Regions from separate parts of the Streptomyces capillispiralis genome, predicted to be linked through region 2. Evidence: riboswitches for the same ligand, from Rfam matches in the RefSeq annotation. Region 2 holds a riboswitch; each other region holds the start of a gene.
The links. Region 2 has a riboswitch for cyclic di-AMP ahead of FHX78_RS20200 (transglycosylase family protein). Riboswitches for the same ligand answer to the same signal wherever they lie in the genome.
Positions count from the first base shown of each region.

Region 1: linked by a shared signal. The riboswitch ahead of FHX78_RS18115 (M23 family metallopeptidase) and the one ahead of FHX78_RS20200 (transglycosylase family protein) in region 2 are both predicted to bind cyclic di-AMP.
Region 3: linked by a shared signal. The riboswitch ahead of FHX78_RS14215 (transglycosylase SLT domain-containing protein) and the one ahead of FHX78_RS20200 (transglycosylase family protein) in region 2 are both predicted to bind cyclic di-AMP.
Region 4: linked by a shared signal. The riboswitch ahead of FHX78_RS03685 (M23 family metallopeptidase) and the one ahead of FHX78_RS20200 (transglycosylase family protein) in region 2 are both predicted to bind cyclic di-AMP.

Region 1 covers NZ_VIWV01000001.1:4,205,179-4,209,378, forward strand. The annotation lists gene FHX78_RS18095 (HAMP domain-containing sensor histidine kinase) at 1-515, shown strand, start outside; gene FHX78_RS18100 (response regulator transcription factor) at 543-1,202, shown strand; gene FHX78_RS18105 (dihydrofolate reductase family protein) at 1,329-2,462, shown strand; tRNA gene FHX78_RS18110 (tRNA-Met) at 2,526-2,599, shown strand; cyclic di-AMP (ydaO/yuaA leader) riboswitch at 2,910-3,067, shown strand; gene FHX78_RS18115 (M23 family metallopeptidase) at 3,080-4,099, shown strand.
Region 2 covers NZ_VIWV01000001.1:4,644,339-4,648,538, reverse strand. The annotation lists gene FHX78_RS20210 (FtsB family cell division protein) at 1-14, opposite strand, end outside; gene eno (phosphopyruvate hydratase) at 126-1,406, opposite strand; gene FHX78_RS20200 (transglycosylase family protein) at 1,639-2,337, opposite strand; cyclic di-AMP (ydaO/yuaA leader) riboswitch at 2,341-2,508, opposite strand; gene FHX78_RS20195 (LysM peptidoglycan-binding domain-containing protein) at 2,714-3,700, opposite strand; gene FHX78_RS20190 (cytochrome P450 family protein) at 3,896-4,200, opposite strand, start outside.
Region 3 covers NZ_VIWV01000001.1:3,391,960-3,396,159, forward strand. The annotation lists gene FHX78_RS14200 (LolA family protein) at 1-113, opposite strand, end outside; gene FHX78_RS14205 (polyprenyl synthetase family protein) at 450-1,460, opposite strand; cyclic di-AMP (ydaO/yuaA leader) riboswitch at 2,119-2,289, shown strand; gene FHX78_RS14215 (transglycosylase SLT domain-containing protein) at 2,293-2,772, shown strand; gene FHX78_RS14220 (HAD family hydrolase) at 2,736-3,668, opposite strand; gene FHX78_RS14225 (GNAT family N-acetyltransferase) at 3,913-4,200, shown strand, end outside.
Region 4 covers NZ_VIWV01000001.1:931,464-935,663, reverse strand. The annotation lists gene FHX78_RS03690 (alpha-galactosidase) at 1-1,494, shown strand, start outside; cyclic di-AMP (ydaO/yuaA leader) riboswitch at 1,809-1,972, shown strand; gene FHX78_RS03685 (M23 family metallopeptidase) at 1,975-2,904, shown strand; gene FHX78_RS03680 (SGNH/GDSL hydrolase family protein) at 3,107-3,892, shown strand; gene FHX78_RS03675 (GNAT family N-acetyltransferase) at 3,889-4,200, shown strand, end outside.

The DNA of each region.
Region 1 (4,200 bases), 440 kb from region 2:
AGGAGATCCGGCGCATCGCCCGCCGGCTGCGCCCCGGCGTCCTGGACGAACTCGGCCTGGCCAGCGCGCTGAAGGCGCTCGCCGCCGAGTTCGCCGGGCCGGGGCTCGACGTCCGGCACCGTCTCGCGCCGGACCTGCCGCCGCTGGACCGCGAGGCCGAGCTGGTCCTCTACCGGGTGGCCCAGGAAGCGCTCACCAACACCGTCCGCCACGCCCGCGCCCACCGCGCCGAGATCGCCCTGCACCGCACCCCCGGCGGTGTCGAACTCCGCGTCCGCGACGACGGCCGGGGCACCGGCGGCGCACCGGAGGGCGCCGGCGTCCGCGGCATGCGGGAACGCGCCCTGCTCATCGGGGCCGGGCTGACCGTGGAGTCCGGCACCGAGCCGACCGTGGAGTCCGGCGCCGGCGTCGGCACCGTCGTACGGCTGGCCGTCCCCGTCCCCGTCCGCTTCCCCGCGCACACCCTCGTTCCCGTACGCGGGTCCGCGCCCGCGCACGCCCCGCCCCCGTGACCGACGCCCCCGACCGGAAACGCTGACATGAACGACCCGGCCCCCACCCGCATCCTCCTCGCCGACGACCACGCGCTGGTCCGCCGGGGGGTCCGCCTCATCCTGGACGGCGAACCGGACCTGACCGTCGTGGCCGAGGCCGCCGACGGCGTCGAAGCCCTGGAGCAGGCCCGTGAGCACCGGCCCGACCTGGCCGTCCTGGACATCGCCATGCCCCGCCTGACCGGTCTCCAGGCGGCCCGCGAGCTCTCCCGCGCCCTGCCGGACACCCGCATCCTCGTCCTGACCATGTACGACAACGAGCAGTTCTTCTTCGAGGCGCTGGCCGCCGGGGCCTCGGGGTACGTCCTGAAGTCCGTCGCCGACCGCGACCTCGTCGAGGCCTGCCGCGCCACCATGCGCGGTGAGCCGTTCCTCTACCCCGGGGCGGTCAACGCGCTCATCCACCACTACCTCGACCTCGCGCGGGAGGGCCGCAGCCTGCCCGCCAAGGCCATCACCGACCGCGAGGAGCAGATCCTCAAGCTCGTCGCCGAGGGCCACACCTCGCAGCAGATCGCGGGCCTGCTGGTGATCAGCCCCAAGACGGTGGAGCGGCACCGGGCCAACCTCCTGGCCAAGCTCGGCCTGAAGGACCGCCTGGCACTGACCCGGTACGCCATCCGCGTCGGCCTGATCGAGCCCTGAGCCCGCCCGGCGCGGGAGCGGGGTGCGGGCGTACGCCGGCCGCGCGGGTTGTCAGACTGGAACCGGGCCGCACCGGCCCGCCCGCCGCGGTCCCGCCGGCCGCCGTTCCCCGCCCGGAGTACGCCGATGCCCCACCCGTACGTCCTGCTGTCCGCCGCCGTCTCCCTGGACGGCTGCCTCGACGACACCGGCCCCGAGCGGCTGCTGCTGTCCGGCCCGGAGGACTTCGACCGGGTCGACGAGGTGCGGGCATCCGCGGACGCCGTCCTGGTCGGCGCCGGCACCCTCCGCGCGGACAACCCCCGGCTGCTGGTCTACTCGCCCGCCCGGCGCGCCGCCCGGGTCGCCGCGGGCCGGCCCGAGTACCCGCTCAAGGTCGCCGTCAGCGGCTCCGGCGACCTCGACCCGGCGGCGCGGTTCTGGCACACCGGTGGCGCGAAGGTGCTCTACACCACCGACCGGGGCGCCGAGCGGGCACACGCCCTCGGTGTCGCCGCCGACGTCGTCCCGCTCGGCCCCGACCTCGACTGGCGGCGGCTGCTGGAGCACCTGCACGCCGTGCGCGGCGTCCGGCGGCTGATGGTCGAGGGCGGCGGCCGGATCCACACCCAGCTGCTCACCCAGGGCCTCGCGGACGAACTCCAGCTCGTCCTCGCCCCGCTGTTCGTCGGTGACCCGGACGCGCCCCGCCTCTTCGGCCCCGGCGCGTACCAGGCGGGCCGGCTGCGGCTGGTCGAGACCCGCCCGGTGGGTGACGTCGTTTTGACGCGCTACGAGCCCACCGCGCCCGGCACCGGCCCGCTGCCCGTCGCCGCCGACCACCACTGGCTGGCGCTCGCCTGCGCGCTGGCCGCCGAGTGCCCGCCCTCCACGACGGCGTTCAGCGTGGGCGCGGTCGTCGTGGCGGCCGACGGTACGGAGCTGGCGCGCGGCCACTCCCGGGAGGGCACCGACCCGGTGGTGCACGCGGAGGAGGCCGCGCTCGCCAAGATCGACCCCATGGACCCCCGGCTCCCGGCCGCCACCGTGTACTCCAGCCTGGAGCCCTGCGCCCGCCGCGCGTCCCGGCCGGCGCCCTGTGCCCGGCTGATCCTGGACACGGGGGTGCGGCGGGTGGTCACGGCCTGGCGCGAGCCGGACACCTTCGTGGCGGGCGCCGACGGCAGCGGGGTGCTGGCCGAGGGGGGCGCCACCGTGGTGGTCCTGCCGGAGTACGAGGACCGGGCCAAGGCGCCGAACGGCCATCTGACCGGCCGGTGAAACGGGGCCGGCGACAACGGGTGTGCTTCGTGTCCCGCGCATGGCGTACACTGGTTTCAACGACGCGGGGTGGAGCAGCTCGGTAGCTCGCTGGGCTCATAACCCAGAGGTCGCAGGTTCAAATCCTGTCCCCGCTACTGAAGGCCGAGGGCCGGAATCCGAAAGGGTTCCGGCCCTCGGTGTTTTCCGGCTCCCGCCGACTTCTCCCGAGATTCCGCTGTCACCCAGCGTGAGGGATCCACCCCGCAGCGCATAACAACTGACATACCGTCAGAAGAGAGCGGGCGCGCGAAGCGCGGTCAACTCGCCCGTTTTTGGGCGTCGGTGGCGGTTAAGTCCCCACGGAAATCGTTAACGATCAAGAGGAACAGCTTGGAATACGACCCTCGCGTCTATTAACGTTCGATAACGCAGCGCGGTCGTCCCAGCCGTCACAGAAGTCGGCTCCGTGCGCACGCGCCGAATCCCGCAAGGGAACCGGGGAACCATCACCATGGGGTGAATCGCGTGGATACCGCCGTGGCAACACGGTGCGTATACGCGCGTAGGAGACCTTCCTGCTCCGAACCCGTCAGCTAACCCGGTAGGCGGAGAAGGAAGGAAAGGAGTACGCCCACGTGGCGTCCAACCGGCCTGCCCCCGAGGCCCCGTACCAGCCGAGCGACACCTTCGCCTACGGCGGCATCCGCACCGACGAGGGCCCCTTCGAGGAGTGGAACCCCACTGCGGAGACCATCCGCCCGGTACGTGGCCGGCACCGCGTGGCCAAGCAGCGCGGCGGCGGGCTCGCCCGCAGCTCCACCGTCCTCGGCGTCGGCGTCATCGCCGCGGTCGGAGCGGGCGGCATGGCCAGCGCCCAGACCGGCAAGCCGCCGGTCTCGATCTCCGTGCCCGACCTCCCCAACGTGGGTTCCCTCATCTCCGACGAGGACACCCCCAAGGGTTCGGCCACGCCCCTCAGCGACATCGGCATGAGCGCCGCCGACGACGAGCAGGCCACCGCCGGCGCCGGTGAGGCGCTGCGCGCCCGGATCATGGCCCAGGTCGAGCAGCAGCAGGACCAGGCGGAGGACAGGGCCGCCGCCGAGGCCGCGGCCGCCGCCGAGAAGGAGGCCGCCGAGGCCGTCGCCAAGGCGGAGAAGGAGGCCAAGGCCAAGGCCGCCGCCGCCAAGAAGAAGGCGGAGGAGGAGGCCAGGAAGAAGGCCGAGGCGGAGCGCCTCGCCGCACTGGCCAAGCAGTACGCGCTGCCGACCTCCTCGTACACCCTCAGCTCCACCTTCATGCAGGCCGGTGCCTACTGGTCCTCCGGCTACCACACCGGCCTCGACTTCGCTGCCCCCACCGGTACCCTGATCAAGGCCGTCCACACCGGCACGATCACCTCCGCCGGCTGGGACGGCTCCTACGGCTACAAGACCGTGCTCACCCTCGACGACGGCACCGAGATCTGGTACGCCCACCAGTCCTCCATCAGCGTCAGCGTCGGCCAGAAGGTCAGCACCGGCGATGTGATCGGCCGTGTCGGCTCCACCGGCAACTCCACCGGGGCCCACCTCCACCTGGAGGTCCACCCCGGCGGTTCCACCTCGGGCGTGGACCCGCTGGCCTGGCTGCGCGACAAGGGCCTCACCCCCTGAGAACCGACGCCCCCTGAATCCCGGCAGTCCCGACGACGACCCCCCCGACGTCAGGGCTGCCGGTCAGGTGTGTGCGGGGCGGGGTGAGGCGGGGTGATTGG
Region 2 (4,200 bases):
TCCTTCACCGCCATGTCTCCGCCTCCGGTTCGCCTGCGTGCGTGGTCATACGTGCGTACGTCCCCGCACACGGTACGGGACCGAGTACGGGGACGTACGGACGACGCCGCCTGTGCGGGCGGCGCTCAGCCCTTGAAGCGCGGGAACGCGCTGCGGCCGGCGTACACCGCGGCGTCGTCGAGGATCTCCTCGATGCGCAGCAGCTGGTTGTACTTGGCGACGCGCTCGGAGCGGGCCGGGGCGCCGGTCTTGATCTGGCCGCAGTTGGTGGCGACGGCCAGGTCGGCGATGGTGACGTCCTCGGTCTCGCCGGAGCGGTGGGACATCATGCACTTGAAGCCGTTGCGCTGGGCCAGCTCGACGGCGTCCAGGGTCTCGGTCAGCGAACCGATCTGGTTGACCTTGACCAGCAGGGCGTTGGCGGCGCCCTCCTCGATGCCGCGGGCCAGGCGCTCGGGGTTGGTGACGAACAGGTCGTCGCCGACGATCTGGACCTTGTCACCGAGCTTGCCGGTGAGGACCTTCCAGCCCTCCCAGTCGTCCTCGAACAGCGGGTCCTCGATGGAGACGAGCGGGTACGCGTCGACGAGCTCCGCGTAGTACTCGGTCATCTCGGCGGCGCTGCGCTCCTTGCCCTCGAAGGTGTAGACGCCGTCCTTGTAGAACTCGGAGGCGGCGACGTCGAGGGCGAGGGCGATCTGCTCGCCGGGGGTGTAGCCGGCTTCCTTGATGGCCTCGAGGATGAGGTCGAGGGCCTCGCGGTTGGAGCCGAGGTTCGGGGCGAAGCCGCCCTCGTCGCCGAGGCCGGTGGCCAGGCCCTTGCTCTTCAGGACCTTCTTCAGCGTGTGGTAGACCTCGGCGCCCCAGCGCAGGGCCTCGGAGAAGGACTCCGCGCCGATCGGGGCGATCATGAACTCCTGGATGTCCACGTTGGAGTCGGCGTGCGAGCCGCCGTTCAGGATGTTCATCATCGGCACCGGCAGCAGGTGCGCGTTGGGGCCGCCCAGGTAGCGGAAGAGCGGCAGGTCCGACGCCTCGGAGGCGGCGTGGGCAACGGCGAGCGAGACACCGAGGATGGCGTTGGCGCCGAGGGAGCCCTTGTTGTCGGTGGCGTCCAGGTCGAACATCGCCTGGTCGATCAGGCGCTGCTCGGTGGCGTCGTAGCCGACGAGCTCCGGGCCGATCTGCTCGATGACGGCCAGCACGGCCTTCTCGACGCCCTTGCCCAGGTAACGGTTGGCATCGCCGTCACGGAGTTCGATGGCCTCGAAGGCGCCGGTGGAGGCGCCGGACGGGACGGCGGCACGACCCGTGCTGCCGTCGTCGAGGCCGACCTCGACCTCGACCGTGGGGTTGCCTCGGGAGTCCAGGATTTCCCGGGCTACGACGACGTCGATGGACGGCACGAGCATCTCCTTCTTGGATGTGACGCGGGTGGGCGGGACCACGGTGGGTCCTGCGAGTCCGAGCCTAACCGGCTCCGGGCGATCGGCCAGCCGGTCGACCGCCCCGTGGACAGAACCGAGCGTAAATTGTTTCCGAACGGAACAAAGCCGAATCCGGAAACCCGCGCGAAAAAACCCCGCCCCGGTGCGTACGGGGGGAGACGCACCGGGGCGGGGAGCAGGGGGCTGCCGCTTACTTGAGGTGCAGCTGCTGGCCCGGGTAGATGAGGTCGGCGTCCTCGACGATGTCGCCGTTCAGGTCGAACAGCTTCGCCCAGCCGCCCTCGACGCCGTGCTCCTCGGCGATCGTGCTGAGGGTGTCACCCTTGACGACCTTGTACTCGCCGTCACCCTTGGCGACCTTCTTGCCGGTCGGGGTGGTGACGGTCTTCTTCTCCGCCTTCTGCTCGGCGGCCGGGCGCTCGGCGGAGCGGGAGGCCTTCTGCTCGGTCTCGCGGGTCTCGGCGGAGCCGGTGCCCTGGCTCTCGGTGCCCTGCGCGGAGCCACCGCCGCTGTACGGGGTGTTCGACAGGTTCACGCCGCAGACCGGCCAGGCACCCTTGCCCTGGCCCGCGAGGACCTTCTCGGCGATCTCGATCTGCTGGGCCTTGCTGGCCCGGTCGGCGGAGGCGGCGTACGCGGTGCCGCCGTACGCGGCCCAGGTGGAGGCGGAGAACTGCAGACCGCCGTAGTAGCCGTTGCCGGTGTTGATGGACCAGTTGCCGCCGGACTCGCACTGGGCGACGGCGTCCCACTCGGAGGCGGTGGCGGCGGAGGCGTTGCCGGCCGCCATCAGCGGGGCGGCGACGGCGGCACCGACGACACCGGTGACGGCGATGGCGCGGGTGGCCTTGGACGGACGGCGGTGCTTGCCCTTGCCGGAAAACAGCATGGTTGATCCCCTCACCGACGCCTGCGAGGTGAGCTGTCGGGTTCGGGCCGGTTGAGTTGCCCGGCCACGGCTCTCACGAACCGCGGCTTCACCCCAAGCCGAGCCAGCCACAACTGCTGGGCCCGGCACTTACCTTGGGTCCCCCGCTCCTGCCTACGGCGCATGACGCGACGACTGTTCCCGGGCCGCCACTGGCAGGATTCGGCGTTGCGGCGGCCGGGGCCCGCATTGGCGAGCGGTCTCGACCGTAGGCACGTGATCGGCGGAATGACAAAGACGATCAGGGCTTCTGAGACCTATCTCTCACAGCCTTTAAATCGGACATTCGCCGCGAATCATGACGCCAACTGCCGCCGTGCCCAGGCGTTTTCGGGCGTCACTTTTCGCCCGGTTCGACCCCGACAGCGAGCTCCTGGCCCGGCAGGATGAGGTCCGGGTCGGTGCCGACGACCTGCTCGTTCTCCGCGTACAGGGCGCGCCACCCGCCGTCCAGCTCAAGGGAGTCGGCGATGGACGACAGGCTGTCCCCGGTGCGCACGGTGTAGGAGCCGTCGGCGGCGTCGCGCGAGGCGTCGTCGCCGCGCGAGGCGTGCCGGCCGGACGACTCGGACGTACGGTCCTCGGTCACGCCCTCCTCGGCGCTGCCGCCGCGGTGACGGCCGGAGCCGGTGCCCTCGGTTCCGGTGAGGCCCGAAGAGCCGTCGGTCTGCCCCAGCTTGTCCGACTCGTCGGTCTTCGGGGTGGCCGAAGCGGAGGGGGAGGTGCCGGTGTCGGTCCCGACGGAGGCGTCGGCGGACGCGTCGGCCGTGCTCTCCGGGCTCTCCGCGCCCTCCGGGGACTTCGAACCCTCCGTGGCGTCCGCGGTGGACGACGGCTCGGACGTGGGCGACGGCGAGGAGGAGGCGGACGCGTCACCGGAGTCCGGCGATCCGGACGGGTCCGGCGTCGAGTCCTCCGCGACACCCGTGTCGATGTCGACCGACGCCGAGTCCTGGTCCAGGCCCGCGAGCAGGCCGCAGGTGCGCCACGCGCCGACGCCCTGGTCGGCGAGGACCCGCTCGGCCACGGCTATCTGCTGGCCCCGGCTGGCCTGGTCGGCGCTCGACGCGTAGTCCAGGCCGCCGTAGGCCTCCCAGTCGTCCTGGGTCAACTGCAGGCCGCCGTAATAACCGTTGCCGGTGTTCTGGCTCCAGGAGCCGCCGCTCTCGCACTCCGCGACGCGGTCCCAGGTCGCGCCGTCGGCCGCGCTGGCGCTGCCGGCTCCGAGGAGCGGGATGGCGATGGCGGAGCCGGTCACTCCGGCCGCGACGAGAAGAGCCGGAGCCTGGCGGGGGCGGCGGTGCCGACCGTTCCCGGAGAGCATGCGGGAGACCTTTCGCGAGACAGCGATGACCCGCGCGGCGAGTGAAGCCGAAGGGCCGCGCTGATGGGTGAACGTATCGGCAGAGGATCACTTGTCACAAGTTCATGCCGCGCAGATCACGTGAAGATCACAGAGTTGAGGGCGAGTCATGTTTGCGCTGGTCCGCTCCGGGGCACTGGGCGCGGCGGTCGGCCCTCAGGTGTGCGCAGGAGTGAACTCCACCGGCAGCGTGCGCAGTCCGCGCATGATGAGTCCGCCGCGCCACCGCAGTTCGGCCGGTTCCACGGCGAGCCGCAGATCCGGCAGCCGGGTCAGCAGCGTGGCGAGCGCGGTCTGCCCCTCCAGACGGGCCAGCGGGGCGCCCAGGCAGTAGTGGATGCCGTGGCCGTATCCCAGGTGCTGGTTGTCGCGGCGGCCGAGGTCGAGCACGTCCGGGCCGTCGAACCGCTCCGGGTCCCGGTTGGCGGCGGCGAGGACGACGAGGACCGGGTCGCCGGCCG
Region 3 (4,200 bases), 1.3 Mb from region 2:
GCCACTCCCATCACGGTGACCGGGACGACGTACCGCGCGGCCCTGCGCCGCCTCGCGCGCGGCTCGCCGGCCTCCCCCGCGGTCGTCATGTCGTCGGATTCGTACGGTGCCATGTGTGCCCTACCTCCGTGGTCGGCGGCGGCTTCCGTCTCGTGTCCTCGCACCAGTCTCATTCCCGAGCCGCCATTCTCACCCGAACCGGTGAGAAGTGGTGTTGTCCGTCGTGGTCCATCTGACCAAATCCGGCGGGCGCACGCGTCAGACCCCGGACTCAACTCCGTGTACTGCTGGGGTATGACACGGGGAGTGATTCCCTCCCCCGACCAGTAGGGGTCGGGGCGGAGTTCGGGAGCGGAACGGGGCGGGGCGGGGGCCGGAACCCGTAGGGGTGGGGGCCGGGTCCGGTAGGGGCGAGGCCGGGACCCGTAGAGGCCGGGGCGTGGCCGGGGTCAGCCCGCGCGGTGCACGACCGCGTCGCACAGCTGCACGAGGGCGGCCTTGGCGTCGCACTCCCGCAGCGGGGCCAGCGCCGCGCGCGCCTCCTCGGCGTAGCGCACGGTGTCCCGGCGGGCGTGCTCCAGCGCGGGGTGGGCGCGCAGCAGACGCAGCGCCTCGGCGTGCCGGGCGTCGTCGGTGAGGTCGGAGTCCAGCAGCTCGCACAGGGCGATGTCCTCGGCCAGCCCCAGCCGGGCCGCCCGCTCGCGCAGCCGCAGCACGGGCAGCGTGGCGATGCCCTCGCGCAGGTCGGTGCCGGGGGTCTTGCCGGACTCGTGGGAGTCGGAGGCGATGTCCAGGACGTCGTCGGCGAGCTGGAAGGCGACGCCGAGCCGCTCGCCGTACTGGGTGAGCACGTCCACCACCGTCTCGTCGGCGCCGGACATCATCGCGCCGAAGCGGCAGGAGACGGCGACCAGCGAGCCGGTCTTGCCGCCGAGGACGTCCAGGTAGTGGTCGACCGGGTCCCGGCCGTCCTGGGGTCCCGCCGTCTCCAGGATCTGCCCGGTGACCAGCCGCTCGAACGCCTGGGCCTGCACCCGCACCGCCTCGGGACCGAGGTCGGCCAGGATGTGGGAAGCCCGCGCGAAGAGGAAGTCGCCGGTGAGGACCGCGACGGAGTTGCCCCAGCGGGCGTTCGCGCTGTCCACCCCGCGCCGCACCTCGGCCTCGTCCATCACGTCGTCGTGGTACAGCGTGGCCAGGTGGGTCAGCTCCACGACGACGGCGGAGGGCACGACCCCGGGCGCGTAGGGGTCGCCGAACTGGGCGGAGAGCATCACGAGCAGCGGGCGGAACCGCTTGCCGCCGGCCCGCACCAGGTGCTGGGCGGCCTCCGTGATGAAGGGCACCTCGCTCTTGGTGGCCTCGAGCAGCCCCTCCTCGACAGCCGTCAATCCGGCCTGGACATCGGCTTCCAGAACCTGGTCCCGCACGCTCAGCCCGAACGGCCCGACGACGGTCACGAGGGGTCTCCTGTCTGCTGGTGTCTACTGGCGATTACACGGTTTGTCGATAGGTCGCTGCCATCACTCAAGTCAGCGTATCCGGTCACGTTTCGATCACCGCCAGCACCCAGGGTCACAAGCCGGGCGATACGGGATCAGGGGCGGAGTGATTTTGATCGGTTGATCACAAGGGACATTCTCCGACTTTCCGCCGCGCGTCGATCCACTCCCCGACACGGCCGCCGCCCCCGCCCCTCGACCGCTCCCCGGCCCACTCCCCGGCCCGCTCCTCACCCCGCCCGCCGGCCCGCTCCCCGGCCCGCTCCTCGACCCATTCCTCGGCCCGCTCTTCGGCACGCGCACCATCCTGCCCGCCCCTCCGCCCGATTTGCCGTAAATACCAAGCGGAATCCGCTTGGTGAGCAATGCTCCACCGGCGCGTGATCAGTGAAGTGAGTCACGCGCGCGGCACCGCGTCCACCACACCCCCGCTCCCGCGTCCGCCCGCGCCCCGGCGCCGAGTTGACCCTTGGCGACAGCAAAGGATCAAGCACCCCAAACCCCCCATTGGAAGATCAAACGGCATACCGGGTGATGCCCACACTTGTTCCCGACATGTGCTCTCGCATACGTTCCGGGCCTGCCGGGTGGACGCCCAGTCCTGCCGCCACCCGCACCACACCCAACGACGAACTCACGCACGGCAGGAGCGGGGGACCCAGGTAAGTCGCCGGGCCGGCCATCGCGCCGGAACGGCTAGGGGTGAAGCCGTGCCCTCAGGGGCACGGCCGGGCACTCTCCCGCCCGAACCCGACAGCTCACCTCGCAGGCGTAGGAGAGGAACCCAGACATGCCCGCACACGGTCAGCACCGCCGCTCCGGCGCCCGCCGCCTCGTCCGCTCCCTCGCCGTCGCCGGTACCGGCGTCGCCGTGGTCGCCCTGCCGCTGTTCGGCGCCACCAGCGCCTCCGCGCAGACCACGACGGCCGCCACGGCCACCACGGCCTACCCGGACAACCTCGACGGCTGGATCCGCGAGTCCCTGTCCGTCATGGCGCAGCACGGCATCCCGGGCAGCTACGAGGCCATCCACCGCAACATCATGCGCGAGTCCTCCGGCAACCCGGCCGCCATCAACCTCTGGGACTCGAACGCCGCCGCCGGCACCCCGTCGAAGGGCCTGCTCCAGGTCATCGACCCGACCTTCCAGGCGTACCACGTGCCCGGCACCCCCTTCGACCCGTACGACCCGGTCGCCAACATCACGGCGGCCTGCAACTACGCCGCCGACCGCTACGGCTCGATCGACAACGTCTTCGGCGCGTACTGAGGCGCGGATCCGGACCGCGGCCCGGGGACGTCCCGGGCCGTGTCCCCGGACAGGTCCTGGGCCGCCCGCCGGCGGACGGGCCCGGACGGGCCGCCGAACAGCCGCTCGAGGACGACGGCCACGCCGTCGTCCTCGTTCGACGCGGTGACCTCGTCAGCCACCGCCTTCAGCTCGGGGTGGGCGTTGGCCATGGCGACGCCACGGGCCGCCCAGTCGAACATGGGGATGTCGTTCGGCATGTCGCCGAAGGCGAGGGCGTGCTCCGGGCTCAGCCCCAGGTGCTCGGCGGCCAGCGCCAGCCCCGTCGCCTTGGTGACCCCGCACGGCTGGAGCTCCACCGTGCCCGGCCCCGACATGGTCACCGTGGCCAGCGAACCGACCACCGACCGGGCCGCCGCCGCCAACGCGTCGTCGGACAGCCGGGCGTGACGCAGCAGCACCTTGCTGATCGGCCGGTCCCACAGGTCACCGCGCCGCTCGACCCGTACGGCGGGCAGGGTCGGGTGCGGCATCAGATAGCCGGGCTCGATCAGCGTCAGCCCGTCGACCCCGTCCTGGTCGACCGCGGCGTACACCTCCCCCACTTCGGCCTCGATCTTGCCGAGCGCGGTCTCCGCCAGTTCCCGGTCCAGCGTGACCGACCACAGCAGGCGGTCCGCGCCGGCGTCGTACACCTGCGCGCCCTGTCCGCACACCGCGAGCCCCGTACTGCCGAGGTCGTCCAGGAGCGGCCGCACTCTGGGGGCCGGGCGCCCCGTCACCACGAGGTGCTCGGCACCGGCCCGCGCCACCCGCGCGAGCGCGGCGACGGACCGGTCGGAGAGGGTGTCGTCGCCGCGCAGCAGCGTCCCGTCCAGATCGGTGGCGATGAGTGAATATGCGGTGGGTGCGGCCATGATCAGAGAATACGGACAACACGACGGTCCGCCTCACATCGCCCGGAACCGCTTGCGCGACCGCGTCCGTCACGCTAGAGAAGCGTTCCGCCATCACCGGGTACGGACTGGTTGAGGACGGTGCGGACCTCTTTCCCCGTTTGGCAAGAACATGCTCCGCTATCTACCGTCCACCTGCTCCCGGGCGGTACCTTCCAAGGGTCCAGGGGGGACTTGATCGGGGGGTCAGGTGAGCAGTGGACGCATGCGCGTGCTGAGGCCCGAGGAGCTCGGCGAGGGGGAACGGGAGCGCTGGCGGGAACTGCGCGCCGCGACGGACGCACCACGCAATCCGTTCATGGAACCGGAGTTCACCACCGCCGTCGGCCGGGTCCGGCCGCAGGCCAGGATCGCGGTGCTGTACGAGGGGGCGGAACCGGCGGGCTTCCTGCCGTACGAGCGGGGCGCGCTGGGACAGGGCCGGGCGATAGGGCTCGGGGTGTCCGACTGCCAGGGCGCGGTGCTGGGCCCCGGGCACACCCCGGAGACCGCT
Region 4 (4,200 bases), 3.7 Mb from region 2:
GGGCACCAGCACCTGCCGTGGGTCGCGCTCGACACCGACGCGACCGAGGAGCGGGGCGAGGTCTACGGCTGCGCCCTCGGCTGGTCGGGGTCTTGGCGCATCGGTGTGCACCGCCTCCCCGACGCCCGCGTGCAGATCACCGGCGGCGCGGGGCACGACGACTCCGGCCTGCTGATGCTCGGCACCGGCGAGACGTACGTCACGCCGGTCTTCGCGGGCCTGTGGAGCGACGGCGGCTTCGGCGGCGCGAGCCGCGCGTGGCACGCCTACCAGCGGACGTTCGTCGTCCCCGACGCGGACCGGGACCGGCCGGTGCTCTTCAACTCCTGGGAGGCCACCGGCTTCGACATCGGCGAGGAGCAGCAGCGGGCGCTCGCCGAACGGGCCGCCGCGATGGGCGTCGAGCTGTTCGTGGTGGACGACGGCTGGTTCGGCGCGCGCACCGGCGACCGGGCAGGACTGGGCGACTGGACGCCCAACCCCGACCGCTTCCCGGGCGGCCTGAAGCCCCTCGCGGACCATGTGCACGGGCTCGGGATGCGGTTCGGCATCTGGGTCGAGCCGGAGATGGTCAACCCCGACAGCGACCTGTACCGGGCGCACCCCGACTGGGTGCAGTTCCAGCCGGGGCGCCGGCGCACGGAGTTCCGCAACCAGCTCGTCCTCAACCTCGCGCGCGACGACGTGCGGGAGCACCTCTGGCGCCGGCTCGACGCGCTGCTCTCCGGCGCCCCCGTCGACTACGTGAAATGGGACTTCAACCGCTGCTTCACCGACGCGGGCTGGCCCGACGACCCGTATCCGCAGCGGCTGTGGACCGACCACGTGCGCGGGCTGTACGCCCTGCTGGACCGGCTGCGGGCGGCCCACCCGGGGGTGGCCTTCGAATCCTGCTCGGGCGGCGGCGGCCGGATCGACCTGGGTGTCCTCTCGCGTACCGACCAGGTGTGGACCTCGGACAACACCGACCCCCTCGACCGGCTCGCCATCCAGCACGGCTTCAGCCAGCTCCACCCGGCCCGGGTCATGGCCGCCTGGGTCACCGACAGCCCGAACGCGATGCTCAACGGCCGGGTCAGCACGCTGCGCTTCCGGTTCGTCAGCGCGATGGCCGGAGTGCTGGGCATCGGCGGTGACCTCGCGCGGTGGAGCGGAGAGGAGCTCGCCGAGGCGCGGGAGTGGGTCGCGCTCTACAAGGAGATCCGGCCCGTGGTGCAGCGCGGCGACCTGTACCGGCTGCGTCCGCCGGAGGGCGGGCTGAGCGCGGTGCAGTACGTCCTCGGCGACGACACCGTCGTCCTCGCCTGTCTTCAGGCGCAGCACTACGGGGAGCCCGTGCCCGCGCTCCGGCTGCGCGGCCTCGACCCGGCCGCCTCGTACGAATGCCTCGAAACGGGCGAAGTGCACCGTGGTGCCGTCCTGCTGCACCACGGGCTGCTCACCGGTCTGCGGGGGGATCTGGACGCCGCGGTGTTCCGGCTGAGGCGCCTGTGATTGGATGATTAGGTCGTTCTGTCCGATTAAGTAGCTTCGGTATAACGTGCCCCGAAAGAAAGGGAGATGGGGAGGGGGTGCGTGAGCATCGTCATATCCGTGACGATGTGTTGTCGCCATGTTCACGTAATTTCGAGCAATGGCAAGGGAATTCGGCGCGGAATCGGAATCCCGGTCGACGCTCGGTGACGTCCTTTCCGTCCGTGGATCACGGAAAAAGGCATACCCGGAGAACCTCGCGCTTGTCCCTTCACGTCCGGGTCGCTTACGTTCGCCACCGATCCGGACGGACGCCTAATCCTGCCGCCGCCCGGAGCCCGCACACACTGACCCGTGTACGGCAGGAGCGGGGGACCCACAGGTACGACTGCCTGTTCCGGTCTCCGGAACGGCTTGGGGTTAAGCCGCGCGAAAGCGCGGCCGGGCATCTCCAGTCCGAACCCGACAGCTCACCTCGTAGGCGCCGGAGAGGAAATCGTCATGCCCGCGAAGGGTAAGCACCGCCGTACCAAGGCCCAGCGTTTCACCCGCTCCATAGCCGTCGCCGGAACCGGTGGCGCCGCGCTCGCCCTGCCGCTCCTCGGCGCCACCGGCGCGCACGCCGCCACGCCGCAGGCGGCCCCCGAGAAGGCCGTCCAGTCCCTTTCCGCGGCCGGCCAGAAGGCCGCCGCCCAGAAGAGCGACGACGCCCGCACGTACACCGTGAAGGCCGGCGACTACCTCGCCAGGATCGCCGAGACGCAGGACGTCGACGGCGGCTGGAAGAAGCTCTACGCGGACAACCGCGAGGTCGTCGGTGACGACCCGTCGCTCATCCACCCCGGTCTGAAGCTCTCCCTCGACGGCGAGGCCGCCAAGAGCGCGCCGGAGAAGTCCTCTTCCGCCGACCCGGCCGCTTCCGCCGAGCCGAAGGCCGAGAAGCCCGCCGCGAAGCCGTCCGAGCAGCCCTCGGCGGACACCTCCGCGCAGCAGACGACCACCGACCAGGCCGCGAACACCTCCGGTCACAGCTCCCCGGTGCCCGGCGGATCCCTCGGCACCGCCTACAAGGTGGCCGGCAGCATGTGGTCCAGCGGCTACCACACCGGTGTCGACTTCGCCGTCCCGACCGGCACCTCGCTGAAGGCCGTCGGTTCCGGCACGGTCGTCTCCGCGGGCTGGGCCGGCGCGTACGGGAACCAGGTCGTCATCAAGCTCGCCGACGGCTACTACGCCCAGTACGCCCACCTGTCCTCGCTGTCCGTCTCGGCCGGCCAGACCGTGAGCGGCGGCCAGCAGGTCGGCCTCTCCGGCTCCACCGGCAACTCGACCGGCCCGCACCTGCACTTCGAGATCCGCACCACGCCGGACTACGGCTCCGACGTCGACCCGGTCTCCTACCTCCGCTCCAAGGGTGTCGCCATCGGCTGACCCCGAGCGAACCGCCTGACACGCCGCCGAAGGCCGGACCCCGATCCCCGGGTCCGGCCTTCGCCGTATTCCGTAGTTGGCCAACATTTTGAGAGTGTCTTATCTCACCGACCGTCAACCCATTCCTACGGTCGCGTAGGTCACATTCCAAGGTGAATCATGAGCGGTTGTGGCAGACGATTCGAAGAATGACAGCAGAACAGTGATCGGGTCGTACGTGGCGGTGGGGGACAGCTTCACCGAGGGCGTCGGCGATCCCGGCCCCGACGGGGCGCTCGTCGGCTGGGCCGACCGGTTCGCCGTGCTTCTCGCCGACCTCCGGCCCGAAGGCGACTTCCAGTACACGAACCTCGCGGTGCGCGGAAAACTGCTGGACCAGGTCGTGGCGGACCAGGTGCCCCGCGCCGTCGAACTCGCCCCCGATCTCGTCTCGTTCTGTGCGGGCGGCAACGACATCCTCCGGCCGGGCAGCGACCCGGACGAGGTGGCCGAGCGTTTCGAGCGGGCGATCGCCGCGCTCAGCGCCGTGTCCGGCACGGTGATGGTGACGACCGGCTTCGACACCCGCGGCGTCCCCCTGCTCAAACACCTGCGCGGCAAGATCGCCACGTACAACGGGCACGTACGGGCCGTCGCCGACCGGTACGGCTGCCCCGTGCTCGACCTGTGGTCCCTCAGGAGCGTCCAGGACCGCAGGGCCTGGGACGCCGACCGGCTGCACCTGTCACCCGAGGGGCACACCCGCGTGGCGCTCCGCGCGGGCCAGGCCCTGGGCCTCCAGGTCCCCGCCGACCCGGAACAGCCCTGGCCGCCCCTGCCGCCCCGCGGCACGTTCGAGGTCCGCCGGGACGACGTCCACTGGGCCCGCGAGTACCTGGTGCCGTGGATCGGCCGCCGGCTGCGCGGCGAGTCCTCGGGGGACCACGTGACCGCCAAGGGCGCGCTGTCGCCGGACGACATCAAGGTACGGATCGCGTCGGTGGCGTGACGATCACGCGGGACTGGCGTGTGCGGCCGGCGGCCGCGGCGGACGTCGAGGCGGTGGCCGAACTGCGCGCGCTGGTGCTCCGCCCGGATCTGGAACGGCTCGGACGGTACGACGGCCGACGGGTGCGGCAGCGGCTCCGGGACGGCTTCGACCCCGCCCACACCTGGGTGATCGAGGTGGGCGGCGCCTTCGCCGGCTGCGTGGCGCTGCGGCCGGCGGAGGACGCCCACTGGCTGGAGCACTTCTACCTGGCGCCCGGGCACCAGGGCGACGGCATCGGCTCGGGCGTGCTGCGCGCGCTGCTGGAG